DNA from 4 places in the Exiguobacterium sp. SH0S2 genome. Region 1 is predicted to be linked to each of the others. Evidence: riboswitches for the same ligand, from Rfam matches in the RefSeq annotation. Region 1 holds a riboswitch; each other region holds the start of a gene.
The links. Region 1 has a riboswitch for thiamine pyrophosphate ahead of EVJ21_RS00445 (YkoF family thiamine/hydroxymethylpyrimidine-binding protein). Riboswitches for the same ligand answer to the same signal wherever they lie in the genome.

Region 2: it holds a riboswitch for thiamine pyrophosphate, as region 1 does, so the genes downstream of both, thiW (energy coupling factor transporter S component ThiW) here and EVJ21_RS00445 (YkoF family thiamine/hydroxymethylpyrimidine-binding protein) in region 1, are expected to answer to the same signal.
Region 3: it holds a riboswitch for thiamine pyrophosphate, as region 1 does, so the genes downstream of both, thiT (energy-coupled thiamine transporter ThiT) here and EVJ21_RS00445 (YkoF family thiamine/hydroxymethylpyrimidine-binding protein) in region 1, are expected to answer to the same signal.
Region 4: it holds a riboswitch for thiamine pyrophosphate, as region 1 does, so the genes downstream of both, tenA (thiaminase II) here and EVJ21_RS00445 (YkoF family thiamine/hydroxymethylpyrimidine-binding protein) in region 1, are expected to answer to the same signal.

Annotation. Positions count from the first base shown of each region.
Region 1 is NZ_SJVB01000001.1:84,258-87,841, reverse strand. It holds gene EVJ21_RS00455 (ABC transporter ATP-binding protein) at 1-860, opposite strand, end outside; gene EVJ21_RS00450 (ECF transporter S component) at 853-1,428, opposite strand; gene EVJ21_RS00445 (YkoF family thiamine/hydroxymethylpyrimidine-binding protein) at 1,421-2,014, opposite strand; TPP riboswitch at 2,094-2,194, opposite strand; gene EVJ21_RS00440 (GTP-binding protein) at 2,260-3,453, opposite strand.
Region 2 is NZ_SJVB01000002.1:732,998-736,581, reverse strand. It holds gene EVJ21_RS08475 (VOC family protein) at 53-451, opposite strand; gene EVJ21_RS08470 (YcxB family protein) at 545-1,048, shown strand; gene EVJ21_RS08465 (GNAT family N-acetyltransferase) at 1,030-1,509, shown strand; gene thiW (energy coupling factor transporter S component ThiW) at 1,544-2,032, opposite strand; TPP riboswitch at 2,096-2,194, opposite strand; gene EVJ21_RS08455 (hypothetical protein) at 2,219-2,539, opposite strand; gene EVJ21_RS08450 (aminoglycoside phosphotransferase family protein) at 2,584-3,552, shown strand; gene EVJ21_RS08445 (hypothetical protein) at 3,553-3,584, opposite strand, start outside.
Region 3 is NZ_SJVB01000001.1:495,544-499,127, reverse strand. It holds gene pknB (Stk1 family PASTA domain-containing Ser/Thr kinase) at 1-439, shown strand, start outside; gene rsgA (ribosome small subunit-dependent GTPase A) at 483-1,367, shown strand; gene rpe (ribulose-phosphate 3-epimerase) at 1,369-2,025, shown strand; TPP riboswitch at 2,045-2,144, shown strand; gene thiT (energy-coupled thiamine transporter ThiT) at 2,219-2,791, shown strand; gene EVJ21_RS02585 (thiamine diphosphokinase) at 2,791-3,378, shown strand; gene rpmB (50S ribosomal protein L28) at 3,436-3,584, opposite strand, start outside.
Region 4 is NZ_SJVB01000002.1:692,927-696,510, forward strand. It holds gene thiM (hydroxyethylthiazole kinase) at 1-635, opposite strand, end outside; gene tenA (thiaminase II) at 632-1,306, opposite strand; TPP riboswitch at 1,388-1,492, opposite strand; gene pelG (exopolysaccharide Pel transporter PelG) at 1,554-3,002, opposite strand; gene pelF (GT4 family glycosyltransferase PelF) at 2,983-3,584, opposite strand, start outside.

The DNA of each region.
Region 1 (3,584 bases):
GCCAGGCTTTTTAGCCACGTCGATTTGCCGCTGCCGTTCCGACCGAGGATGGCGATCACATCCCCGGGGGCCACTGCGATTTTGCTCGCTGCAAGTTGAAACTTTTTGTAATTCACTTTCGGTATCTGAAATAATGTGTTTGTGCCCCGTGTCGTTTCAATCGGCGTAAATGTATAATCCGGTTGAACGACGAACGATCCATCGCCTGCGATCCTTCCGTTCACGAGTTCCAGGTGCCGGTCAAAGAAGTCGCCCCACATGTACGGACGATGCTCGATGACGACGATATTGACGTTCCGTGCGGACTTGTCGAGCCAGCGAACGAACCGACGTGCCGTCGCCGGGTCGAGGTGTGAGAGCGGCTCGTCGAGTAAGAGCCATTCCGGACATCCGATCAAGGCACAGGCGACGGCGATTTGCTGCTTCTCGCCCCCTGATAAATCATGGATGGTGCGGTGGCGATAATCGGACAAATGTAACTCGTGCAAAATCGCTGAGACACGGTCCATCATCTCGCTTCGGGCGACCGAAAAGTTTTCGAGCGTGAAAATCAGCTCTTCCTCTACCGTCTGCATGACGAACTGGCTGTCCGGGTCTTGAAACACCGTCCCGACGCGGCGATTCACCTCGCCAGGCCGATACGTGGCATAGGACCGACCGAATAGATGCAATCGCCCCGTCACAATCCCATCACAGTTGTCCGGGTAGAGCCGATTGAACAAGGCGAACAAAGTCGACTTCCCCGACCCGCTCGCCCCGGTGATGAGCGTCCTGCCGTCCTTAAGACGAAGTGTGATATCTGTCAATACGTCGCGTTCTTCTCCCGGGAAACGAAACGCCAGACGCTCGGTCTCAACCATGTGCCTTCCTCTGCCGGGTGACGGCATACCCTTCTAGCGCACCCGTTCGAAGCAACAAGTCGCTCAAAATCTTCCCGCCGATCCCTGCGATGAGCATCCCGCTCGTCGCCCGTAGTGCGAACATCAAAGCCACGTACGTCGGACTGAGCGCGCTGAGACCTCCCATGACGTACGTATATGCGAAACTCGTCACTGCCGCACCGAATCCGGCGAGCATGAGCACCCACAAGTCATACCGCTTATACCCGGTTAGTGCGAACGCCGCTTCGGCGCCGAGTCCTTGAATGATGCCGACGAGGATGATGCGCGGACCGATCGCATTGCCGATCATCATCTCGATCGACGCTGCGAGCACTTCCGACAAAAAGGCGGCGCCTGGCTTTCGAATGATGTAGGCGGTAATAATCGAGACGATGAACCAAATCCCAAAAATCCATTCATATGCGATCGGCCCGATCAAGCCGGCCCACAAGTTCCCCACATGGACGAACGCCAAATAGACGACGGCAAAGACGACCGATAAAATCGACAACAAGACGATTTCTTTCAACTTCCATGAGTTAAGCATCGATGCGTCCCTCGTGTGACGGACTGTTCACACTGAACGTGACCGACATGACGACGTGGCTCGACTTCTCGCGAACACGGTTGAACGTCGCCTCATAAAACGCGAACACCGGCTCGATGTCTCCGTGAATTCCTGAGGCATAATGCATCGCGTCATTGAACACACCCCGTTCTTTCGCGAAATCGATCTCTTCATAGATGATGTCCATGTAATCATCATCACCGAGCGGGTAGAGCGCGAACTGTGAAGAGACGTATTGCGCACCTACCCGCCCGTTCACAGGTTCACTCGATACGTCGAGCAGATTGTCCCCGGCTGTGTCACCCGGACAGCCAACCGAGAACGTTCCACTCATCGAGACGTGGGTCCCTGTCTTCGTTGCGTGTGACAAGACTGCTTTCGCGACGTCAAACACGTGCTCGGCCCGACCGCGAATCACGGTCGACACATCGTCCGTGTGCCTCCAGACGTTGCTTAAATCAGTTTCTTTGAGTGCTCCTTTGATGACCGGTATGAACTCTGACGTCATCGGGCTTAGCGTAAAGCGGAACCCGACGATCGGGCTCGTTCCACATTGTTGATTCATGATGATTCCCCCTTTATTTGGTTACACAAAAAAGCCGCATCCATGAGAATGCGGCCACTTATCCAATCATCAATCCATCAGAAAAAGTGCCACACTTCCTCACGCCAGTATTACCTGGATCGAGTTATAAGGGATTGGAGCCATGCTCACATCTCAGCCGAAGCACCCCTAGTGTAGTCCAATGTATGCGGTTGTTCATGCAAGCAAAAGTATAGCCGTTCGATTCTGAATTGTAAACGTTTAAATCATGAAAACGTCGCGATTCCGTTTCCTGGAAGCGTATCCCGTAACGTTGTCCAGTCTGACGCCATCTCTTCGTCTGACAGTAGACAGGCGTCAAGTTCAAGCTCGACGCGCACTCGGTCCATTCGGTGACCGATCAAGACGAGCTCCGTCTGGCGGTCGCCGTACGGTTCGATGTAATCGGCCTCAAGCTCTGGTTCGGCGGCAAACATCTGCTTTCGTTCCGCGTCAGGAAGCGTCGCGAGCCAACGGCCGGCATGTTCGAGCGTCGACGCGTACCCCGCTTGGGAGAACAGGCAAGCGATGTCGTTCCGTGAGGCGATCCATAAAAAACCTTTCGCCCGGACGACTTCTTCCGGGAACTGTTCGATCCACGCATGTAAACGCTCCGGGTGGAACGGACGGCGGCGGCGATAGACGAACGAACTGATGCCGTACTCTTCGGTTTCAGGGGTATGGTCGTCTGTCTCGAGCTCTTGGATCCATCCGGCGGCGTGCATCGCCTGGTCGAAGTCGAACAAGTTCACGTCTAACAAGTCGGACAACAACACGTTCCCGTATGTGCTTGTCAAAAGTCGCGCCGCCGGGTTTAACGCGCGTAACAGACTTTCGATCTCGTGCAGTTCCGGTTCCGTGACCCGGTCTGCCTTGTTAAGGACGATGATGTCGGCAAATTCGACTTGATCGACGAGCAAGTCGACGACTTCCCGGACATCACCCGTGTCGACAGCCTGTTTCCGTTCATGCAGCGATTCGCCCGAGTTGAAGTCTTTTAAAAATCGATACGCATCGACGACCGTCACCATCGCGTCAACATACACACGGCTCGTCAAGTCGATACCCAAGGCGTCATCCGCATATGTAAACGTCTGCGCGACCGGGATCGGTTCCGAGATACCTGACGACTCGATGATGATGCCGTCGAGCTGTCGGTCGTTCGCAATCTCGCTGACCGCCTCGAGTAAATCTTCTCGCAACGTGCAGCAGATGCAGCCGTTAGACAGCTCCACCAACTTCTCGTCCGTCCGTGAAAAACCTGCCCCGTCAATCAATCGCTCATCGATGTTCAGCTCGCTCATATCGTTGACGATGACGGCATATTTTTTACCATCCCGATTGTTCAACATATGATTGAGCAACGTCGTCTTGCCACTTCCTAAATATCCGGACAAGACTGTGATCGGAATTCGTTTCATGATGTATACCACCTTTAAATCGTAATCATTACTTTTTAGATAATGAACGAGATCACGTCCGTTGTCAACAAAAAAACACGCTCAAAAGGAGCGTGTTTTCTTGTTGACTAACATGATTGTTATCGCTCGTC
Region 2 (3,584 bases), on a different contig from region 1:
GCGGGAAACATGGGGGTGTGCGATACGGACGAAAAAAAGCGAGGCGAGCGCCTCACTTGATCAAAAACGTGTCCCGAAGCTCGATGATCGTGCCTTCCGGGGCTTTTAGTTTGCTCAAATGTCCGTCGACGACGAAGTAGATGTTGCCGCCATGTTTCGGCAAGAACGTGACACCGAGCGCCTCGAGCCGACGGACTTCCGCTTCAAGGTCATCGACGTACAAGGCGAAGTGAACGGGTCCGGCCGCATGTTTCGAATACGGCGATAACGTCTCGTCGGTCTTCGCCGTCTGGAGTTCGATATAGAAGTCGCCGAGCTTGAGCCAACTGTTGAACGCCCGGGTATGGAAGTTGGGTGACTCTTGGACGAGCTCAAAACCGAGCGTTTCATAAAATTGCTTTGACGCCGCATAGTCGGGCGTTTGGATACAGAGATGGTGGATTTGTTTCATCGTGTCACTCCTTTGCTTTCATTTTAGCGAATAGGAGCCTGAAGCGGAACTTTTCTTGAACGAAGACGTATACGACACCGAGGAGGGATACATATGGAAATCCAATACGAATTGACGGAAGAAGACTACATTCACTTCAACTTGAGTCATATTAGACGTTCAAAGATAGGAAAGAGGATGCTATTCCTGCAGCGCATCATCGGGCCCGTCATCATTTTAAGTGGTGGCGCTTTGACGTTCGCGACATTGTTTCAAGATACGAGCTGGTGGTTGTTTGGGGTGTATGGCGTCATCAGCCTCATCTGGTTTCTGTATTATCCGAAGTATTTTGAACGGCATATCCGAAAACAGACGAAGCGGATGATTCAAGAACGAAGCAATGAAGGCATGATCGGCCCGCATACGATGGATCTGGATGAAGACGGTCTTCGTGACAAAAATGCGTTCGGGGAGACGAAAGTCTCATGGAGCGGCATCAAGGAAGTCGTCGAGGAAGCCGATTATGTGTATTTGTATAACTCGTCGGTCAGCGCCTACATCTTGCCGAAACGCGGGCAGGACATGGAGGAGGTACAACGATGGCTACCGATGCGTTGACGATTCAACCGATTGATGAGACGAACTTGGATGCGGTCGTCGCCTTGACCGTCGCACCTGGTCAGGCCCGCTTTATCGAAACGAACGCGGAATCGCTCCGCGAGATGGACGTCGACGTCAAGTACGCGTGGACGTGCTACGCGCTCTGTCGAGACAATCAACCGGTCGGCTTCATGATGGTCGGGGCCGAGAACAAGGTGGAGCGTTACGTCTGGCTCGACCGCTTTATGATTGATATGGATGAGCAAGGGAAAGGCATCGGGTCAACATTTTTGCAACTTGCGATTGAGTGGATGCAAGAGCGATTTGATGTCGATGACATCATCCTCAGTCTCCATCCGACGAACGAACCAGCGAAACGGTTTTATGCGAAGGGCGGATTTGAGGACAGTGGCTTGATTGATGAAGCGAACGGGGAAGAGATTTGGGTGTATCACGTGAAGCAGGGACAGCCTTCCTAAGTCGGCCGTCCCTGTTTTGGTGGTTGTTGTTCAATTATCGCTTCACCGTGAGTGGACGCAACTGTTTGACCCGCGTCAAGACGATCCAGCCGAGGATGGCTCCGGTCACGCTCGAGGCGAGGAAGGCCGGGAAGAAGAACAGCGCCCCAAACTCAGAACCCATTAAGATTTTCGCGTACGGGACGGCGATGAGCGAGGCAATGACACCCGTCCCGATGACTTCACCGAGCGCAGCGAAAGCGACCCGGTTCGTCCGCACGTAAAATAGTCCAGCAAGCAAGGCGCCGATCATACCACCTGGGAAGGCGAGCAACGACCCGGTCCCGGTCATGACACGGACGAGTCCGGTCACGAACGCGACGAGGACGGCACCAATCGGACCGACGGTGACGGCGGCGATGACGTTCACCATATGTTGCACCGGATAGGCCCGGGCGACACCGGTCGGGATGGAGATGAACAGGGAGCCGATGATGGCGATGGCGATGAGCATCGCCATCCAAGTGAGTTGTTGAATACGCATGTAGTGTCTCCTTTCAAAATGAAAACGCCACTTCTCCAAGTGGAAAAGTGGCGTGGACAGACAGACGTATCCAAGCCACTTCCCTACGCTGGTATGAGCCAGATCAGGTTCGAAGGGTCCGGCAGTTGCCGTCTCAGCCCGAAGGCTCCCCTAGTGGTCGTTTATTGGTTTGAGTATAGCATAACGTTATTTTGTTGCCTCAATTTTTCGCGGTCGGAAGATGAAATAAATGATACCGCTATACAGGGCGTATAAAAACAGGGAAAACACGAGATTGATGACCCACGGGAGTGTACCCATAAATACGGTGACCGAGGCGTTACGGAACCAGCCGAGTGAAAGACATAGTCCGACAAAGCTGAGCACGATCGTCGTCCAAAAGCTGATATCTGGACGCCTCGACACGCGGCGAACGACTAGACCAATTATGAAGCTGAAGACAGCCGTCGCACCTAAATACATATAGAGTAGCGCATCGACCGGGTATGAATAATAGACAACGTCCATATTATTTCCTCCTAAACGAAGTGTGGTGAAAGGAAGTGAGGTCAGTGAGGGATGCGATCCCATGGCGTGACGAGTCTTACCGTGAACAGTTCGAGCACTGGCTCGATGGCCATGTGCCAGGCGTGACGTGGCGGGTTGTGAAAGATACCGACTTGACATACTTGATGTATGGAGAGTACGGAGCAGACCGTTACTACGCCAAGGCGGTGACAGCAATCAGTGGTGGCGAGGCTGAACTGTCGATGCATCTAGCCGAACGGCATCCGGGACTCGTCCCGGAGGTCATCGCCATTGCCGCGACACGCAACTGGCTACTTATGCGAGACATCGGCGGGGATGCACTTCGTGAATACCCCAAGCACAGTCGGTACAAAGCGGCTGTGCGTCAATATGCGAAACTACAGAGAAAAGAAGCGAATTACACGGATACGCTTTTGGCCTACGGTATCCCGGACCGGCGTCCGGCTCGTCTAAAAGAAGAGATACGGACGTATTTACCCGAGTTATGTACGGGGTTAGATCGAGATAAGGCAGAGGCGGTGCTGGCGCTCCAAGACAAACTCCTCACCATGTGCGACGAGCTCGCGACTGGGGTGCCGATGAGTCTCGAGCACGGCGACTTACATGGCGGCAACATCTTTTGGCGCAAACAGACGGATGACTTATGTATTCTCGATTGGGGCGATGCGACCGTCACCCATCCGTTCTTCAGCGTCCGTGTGTTTTGGAACGCGCTCTACGACTTGTTGCCAGAAGACGATGAAGTCGCATGGTATGAACAGATTCAGAAGATGCGTACCGTCTACTTGGCTGAGTGGGAAGGTGTAGCGCCTCGGGACGTGCTATGGCGCCATTTGTTGATCGCTGAAGAGCTCGGTTGCGTGTATCGGGCGCTGTCGTGGCATGTATATGTGACCAACTATCGGTATGATCCGTCCGAGTCAGCCGATAAACCGGCCCAATGGCTCAACTTGTTCCTCGAGTATCGGGACTTGAAACGTCGCGGTACGTGATCACTCGTTCTTCTCGAGCAGGTTTTCATAAT
Region 3 (3,584 bases), 410 kb from region 1:
GTTCGAAGAGGCGTCAACTTATGCCGAGCAAAACAACTTGAAAATCGTGAAACGCGATGAGTATTCGACGAGCATCCCAGCGAATCAAATCATTCGTCAACTTCCGACGTCAGGGACGGCGGTCGACCCGGGAACGGAACTGACGGTCATCGTCTCACAAGGGGTCGAGCCGACCGACATCTCGATCGAGCGAGAAGTGGACGTCGAAATCGAACCGCCGGCAGAAGGTGAAGAGGCGGAGCCGGTCGAAGTCGTCATCCGTACCGTCGATGCCCGTGGTGAGATCGAAGTGTTGCGTGATATGATCACAGAAACGACGACGTATTCCTATACGCTCGTCATTGCTCCGGACGAAGTCGGTACCGCGACGATTGAAGTCGAGGGAGAAGTCGTTCGGACCGATACGGTGACATACGCCCAAGCAAAAGATTCACAATGAAGAGGTGGCGTGCGCGTCACCTCTTTTCTAAGGAGGAAACAGGATGAAAGGAACGATTATTCGCTTGCAAGGTGGATTTTATGATGTCATGACCGAAACGAAAGTTGAAATCAGATGTCGCGCCCGGGGAAACTTCCGGAACCGAAACATTTCGCCCGTCGTCGGGGACGACGTCGATATTCAAGACCAAGGGGACGGGACCGGCTACATCATGGCTGTCGATGAGCGGTCGAACCATCTCGTCCGTCCGCCGATCGCCAACATCGATCAGGCGTTTCTGCTCTTTTCCGTGAAAGAGCCGGCGTTCTCGTTTCATTTGCTTGACCGCTTTCTCATTTTGATCGAATCGAAGCAAGTTCACCCAATCATCGTGTTGACGAAGATGGACTTGTTGCTAGAAGCTGAAAAAGAAAAAATTAGTGCGGCGGCAGCGCTATACCGTTCGATCGGCTATCAAGTCATTGAGACGTCGACCGAAGACGGAGCTGGAATCGAGCTCATCCGCAGCACGTTCAAAGACAAGACGAGCGTGTTCGCCGGACAGACCGGCGTCGGGAAGAGTTCGTTGCTGAACGCGGTCGCACCGGAGCTCGAACTCGCGACTGGTAAAATTTCGAAAGCGCTTGGCCGCGGGAAGCATACGACGCGTCACGTCACGCTCATCACACTCGCGGACGGGTTCGTCGCCGATACACCTGGATTCTCGAGTCTTGAGTTCCCGGAAGAACTTGAAGTCGAGGAGATGCGTTGGTGTTTCCCTGAATTCGTCTTGCGGCACGATGACTGTAAATTCCGTGGTTGCGCCCATTTGAACGAGCCAGGTTGTGCCGTCAAAGCGGCGGTCGAGGCCGGAGAAATCGCTTCCACCCGCTATGCGAACTATGTTACGTTTATGGAGGAATTAAAAGATAGACAACGGAGGTACTAACATGATTAAAATCGCACCATCGATCCTGTCGGCCGATTTTGCCAACCTTGAGGCAGAGGTCAAAGCGGTCCAAGAAGCAGGGGCCGATTACATTCATTTTGACGTCATGGACGGTCAGTTCGTGCCGAACATCTCGATTGGACTGCCGGTACTCAAAAGTTTGCGTGACAAGTCGGACATGGTATTAGACGTCCATTTGATGATCGACCAACCGGAACGGTTCGTCGAGGACTTCGTTCAAGCAGGCGCCGATATCGTCACGGTCCATGTCGAGGCGACAAACCATTTGCATCGCGTATTGCAACAAATCAAAGGAGCCGGCGCCAAGTGTGGTGTCGTCTTGAACCCACATACACCGTTGTCGTCAATCGAGCACGTGCTCGGGGATGTCGATATGGTGTTGCTCATGACCGTGAACCCTGGCTTTGGCGGCCAAGCGTTCATCGAAGCAGTCGTCCCGAAGATCGCGGCGCTCAGCGAGATGCGCCAAGCGCGTCGTCTCGACTTCGAGATCGAGATCGATGGCGGGGTAAATCCTGCGACGGCAAAACTTTGTATCGACGCAGGTGCCGACGTCCTCGTTGCCGGTTCAGCCATCTATAACGAACCGAGCTATAAAGACGCAATCGATAGCATTCGCAACGCGTCTCGTGTATAATCGTCTGTAGAACAACAAATATTGTCGCAAGGGGTGTCACATCTGTGGCTGAGAGGCATGAGCTAACCCTTTGAACCTGTTCCGTTCACACGGACGTAGGGATGTGGCGAAAATGCACGTTGCTACACGATAGCAGCATGGCGTTTACGTCATGCTGCTTTTTGTCGTTCACTCATATCAAGGAGGGAATAAGATGAAACAACGTTTAAAACTACAGGCGCTCATTGAAATCTCGCTGTTCGCCTCGCTCGGACTGATCTTTGACATGCTCATCCCATATCGGTTGCCGCAAGGCGGAGCAGTCAGCTTGGCGATGCTGCCGATTCTCGTGATGGCTTATCGGCATGGATTGAGAGGCGGACTCGCGACAGGCGCGCTCGTCGGGACGCTACAACTGTTATTTGGGGCCTATATCTTCACGCCGGTCCAGTTTTTACTCGACTACACGGTCGCCTACGGCCTCGTCGGAGTCGCCGGCATCTTCGCCGGGCAAGTCAAACAGTCGGCAAAAGACGGCGCCAAGAAAACGCTCACGTTCTATTTGATTCTCGGGGCGTTGATCGGCTCGGCGCTCCGCTACGTTGCGCACGTCGTCTCCGGCATCGTCTTCTTCGCCGAGTATGCGGAAGGACCGGTCGTCTTATACTCGCTCGGCTATAACTTGACGTATATGTTGCCGTCGTTCCTCGTCTCGGCGGTCGTGATCGTGCTCTTGTTCACGTCGGCGCCGCGTTTCGCGACGCTCGCGACACGGGACATCAGATAATGCGTGTCTTGATTGTGGCTGCGAGCCCGGAAGCGGTCCCTGAGCTTCCTCGGAACGCCGATTACGTCATCGGCGTCGACGGCGGCTATCATACGCTGCTCGACCGTGGGATGAAGCCGGACCTGCTCGTCGGTGACTTTGATTCGTTCACAGGCACCGTGCCGGAGGAAGCTGTCCGTTATCCGTCTGAAAAAGACGTGACCGACCTTGAGATCGCTCTCGAGGCGGCACGAGGGAAAGGGGCGGACGTGATCGACGTGTACGGTGCACTCGGGGGCAGACTCGATATGACGCTCAGCAACGTCGGTCTGCTCGAGGCGTACCCCGAGATGCGGTTGTTCGCAGACGGGCAAGAAGTGCGCCTCGTCGGAAAAGGGGACTATCGTCTCCCGCGTCGTCCTGACCATTACTTGTCGCTCGTACCTTGGAAACGGGCCTCGGTCTCGATTCGTGGCGTCAAGTACCCGCTCGAGAACCATGACGTCGTCAGCCATGAGGCGCTGACGATCTCAAACGAGTGGTCGGCGGAAGAGGCGGATTTGCTCGTTCATAGCGGCAACGTCTTGATTATGTATATAAAGAAATAAACAAAAAAAATCCCATCGGCGCATGCCGCTGGGATTTATTTCGTTCGTGTATGGTAATTATACGCGTTCAACGAGACCTGATTTAAGAGCGCGAGCTGAAACCCAAACTCGTTTAGGTTTACCGTCAACGAGAATGCGAACTTTTTGTACGTTTACACCCCAAGTACGTTTTGTCTTGTTGAGTGCGTGCGAACGGTTGTTACCTG
Region 4 (3,584 bases), on a different contig from region 1:
GCCGTCATCACGTCCGGTTCAACAGCAAGGAACGCACCGACGACCGCACTGAGTAGACAGCCGGTGCCTGTCGTCTCTGTCATGAGCAGATGCCCGCCCAAAATTTCTAGCGTGACCGTCCCGTCACTCACGAAATCTGTCGCCCCGGTAATCGCGACAACACAGCTATATCGGTTCGCTGCTCGTTCGGCGAGTTGTTGCGGATGATGTGTGCCGCTTCCGGCGTCGACCCCTTTCGTCGTCCAACCGGCATCGACAAGCGTGGCGACTTCCCCGGCGTTCCCACGGATGACCGTGACGCGGACGTCTCGCAAAATCCGTTCGACGACGTCGCGGCGGAACGGTGTCGCCCCGACACCGACCGGGTCTAGGACGACAGGGCGGCCCGACTGATTCGCGGCTTGTCCGGCGCGGATCATCGTCGCCTCGGTCATTGCGTCAAGCGTCCCGATGTTCAAGACGAGGGCATCGCTCACGGTCGCCATGTCTGCCACTTCTTCGATCGCATCAGCCATGACCGGGGACGCCCCGATGGCGAGCAACCCGTTGGCCGAGAAGTTGGCGACGACGGTGTTCGTAATGTTATGGACGAGCGGTCGCTTCAACCGGACGGCTTCCCATAGATCCGGCCTCATTGTCCCACCTCAAGCGGCAGTTCCCACGATTCGAGTGTCCAGGCCATCTCCCAAAACGCGAGCTCATAGTAGCAACTTTTCAAAAACAGTTGCTGATAGCGAATCCGTTCTGACTCCGTCGCTTGTCCCGCCAATTCGTCAAGTCGCTCGATCTGCTCTTCGACGAGTTCACGGAACCATTCCGAACCGTACGTCGCAATCCAAACAGAATAGATCGGATGGTCTGGCTCTGCGTCCTTCAAGCGCTCCCCGATCTCGTAATACACCCAGTAGCATGGAAGAATCGCCGCGAGCACGTCTCCGAGCGTCGGGCCGGCTTGTTGCATATGGAGCGTGTATGCATAAGCCGTCGGAGCTGGTTCGAACGTCGCCCACTCCATGTCACTCACCTCGAGCATCGTAAAAAATTCCCGATGCAACTCGTGCTCCGCCTCGATCGTGTGGAGGGCGTGCGTCAAAAATCGGCTCGCCAGCTCCATCGTCGGGGCAAGTGTAGCGCCCTTCGCCTGTACTTTCGAAAATTGATTCAAGTAGTACGAGTCTTGCATCACGTAATGCCGAAACTTCGCCTCGTCGAGCGTCCCGTCTCCGAGCGCGCGGACGAACGGATGGTGGAAACTCGCCTCAAACAAGGCGTTGGCCTCTTGGCGGATGTGTGCGGTAAATGTCATCGTATTCTCCTCCTTTGTATGAAAAAAGACGCCGCCTCCCATAACGGAAGCGGCGTCGGCCATACACAAAGAGTGTGAGAAAGGACGTTTCGCCCACTTCCCTCCGCTAGCGTGAACTAGATCAGGTTCAAAGGGTCTGGACCTTGTCCATCTCAGCCGCGTCAAGCGACTCCCCTAGTGGCAAACATTATGAAATTCGGTCATCTTCGACCACATCATATCAATCTTTTTGAAAAATGCAAACCCTTTAACGCGAGAAGCGACGGTTGAGCGCGGTCCCAAAATGCGAGAACCGTTCCGTCCCGAGCTTACGACGGTTCGAGGCCGCGAACACGTAATAATCGACCTTCCCCATAAAATAAATCAAGCGCAGTCCTGCGATAAAGAACGTGATGGTCGTGCTGATCGCAAAGCCGACCCCATACCAATCGATCCCGCGCGATAGTAACGACAACGTGAACAAGGCGTTCAATGTGAAGAACGATAGGTTGACGAACAACGCACCACGCCGGTCCTCAAAATAAAGCAAGAGCAGCGTCAGTACGAGAATCATCGCGTTCGCGAACGCGGCGAGCGTCGTCATCCGGAAAATTTGACCGACTTCTTCCGGGACACCAATCCAACCGACGAACACACCCGCCATCAGGATCGCGAACAAGGTGACAACACCTTGACTTCGCCCAAGTCGGATCAATTCATTTTTCAACACCGTCGTCATCGTCTGCTTCGCCTTCTCAATTTGGTGTAACGCCCCGCCATAATTGATCAAGCCGTAAAACGTTCGGTAGCGCTCGTAAAACCTTGTCTCGACAGCGACGACGAACAAGAGCTGGGTCGGGATGATCGTCAAGTACGACCAGAACACAGCCGTGTCATAATACGGATTGAACACGAACGAATCGGCAATCACCATGCGACCTTCACCAAACCAAATGATGAAGTTGGTCACCCAGATCCCAAGCACGTATAACACACCAATCGCGAACAAGTCCGGATACTTATCAAAGTACCGGAAGTATGAAAACTCTCGCGTCGCATACCTGAGCGGAAACGTCCGAAGCATCGCGAAGAATAGCCCGAACAGCGTCACGACCATCCCAACGGTAAAGCCAAACAGAAGCTCGAGGCTCGATGGGTTGACCATGAGACGACTGATCAAATAGACGCTCGCGACTGAAATAACCCCGCCTAGCAAGAAGCTGTAAGCGACCGCTTGATAAAATTTGGCGGCGCTCAAGAACAAGAACATGACCCAGATGACGTTGATGGTCATGAATAAGACGAACAGGACGAGCTTATAGGCGAAACTGAGCGGTGAAATCAGCCAAAACACGCTATACATGACGACGGCAGCGAGAATCGTCACTTTTAACATGCCGGTGAAGACAGGAAAGATCTCATGGGCTTTCTTTTCATAAAACAAATCGGCCACGTATCGCGTGACGACGAGCTGCTGAAAACTAAATAGAATTTGCGAGAAAATGAACGCGTAAGACACGGATAGCATAAACAGTGTCCGTTCCTCGAGCGACAACATCGGCATCTGAAACGCCAACCATTGAATCGTACCGACAACGAGGATGACGATCAGCCAAGGGCCCGATGTGACGAGACCGGAAAACGTGTACGCCTTCAGTCTTGAAGAGTAATAGTCTTCTTGAAACAGCTTTTGTAACTTAAACCCGATGCCCGCCATACTGTTCCCTCCTCGCTTCATAGATGGCTTTATAGCGGTCGACGAACTGTTGCAATCGATAATACTGACGGACACGCTCGCGGCCGTTTTTACCGAAGCGCATCCGTTCGCGCGGATAATCCATCATCCATTCGACTTTGTCAGCGATGGCTTCCGGATGGACCGGGGGAACGATGAAGCCGGCCGGACCGAACGGATCGTCAGCGCGTCCGTAAAGTAGTTCCGAACAAGCCCCGACATCGGTCGCCACCCAAGGGATGCCAGCCGCCATCCCTTCTAAAATGGCGAGCGGCTGCCCTTCCGATATGCTCGTCAACAACAACAAATCAAATTTCGGCAACCAGTCTTGTACGTTCACTTTCCCGACGAGTTCGACATAGTCGGTCAGCCCGCTCTGCTCAATCAGTAGACGACACTCTTCGGCGTACTCTTCGTCCTCATCAAGCGGACCCATGATCGTCAGTTTAAACAGCCGATGGCGCTCTTGAAGGATTTTTGCGGAATAAATCATCGTCTTCAAATCCTTGATCGGAACGAGGCGGACGATAGCCCCGATTTGGAACACATCATTCTCGGCTCGCT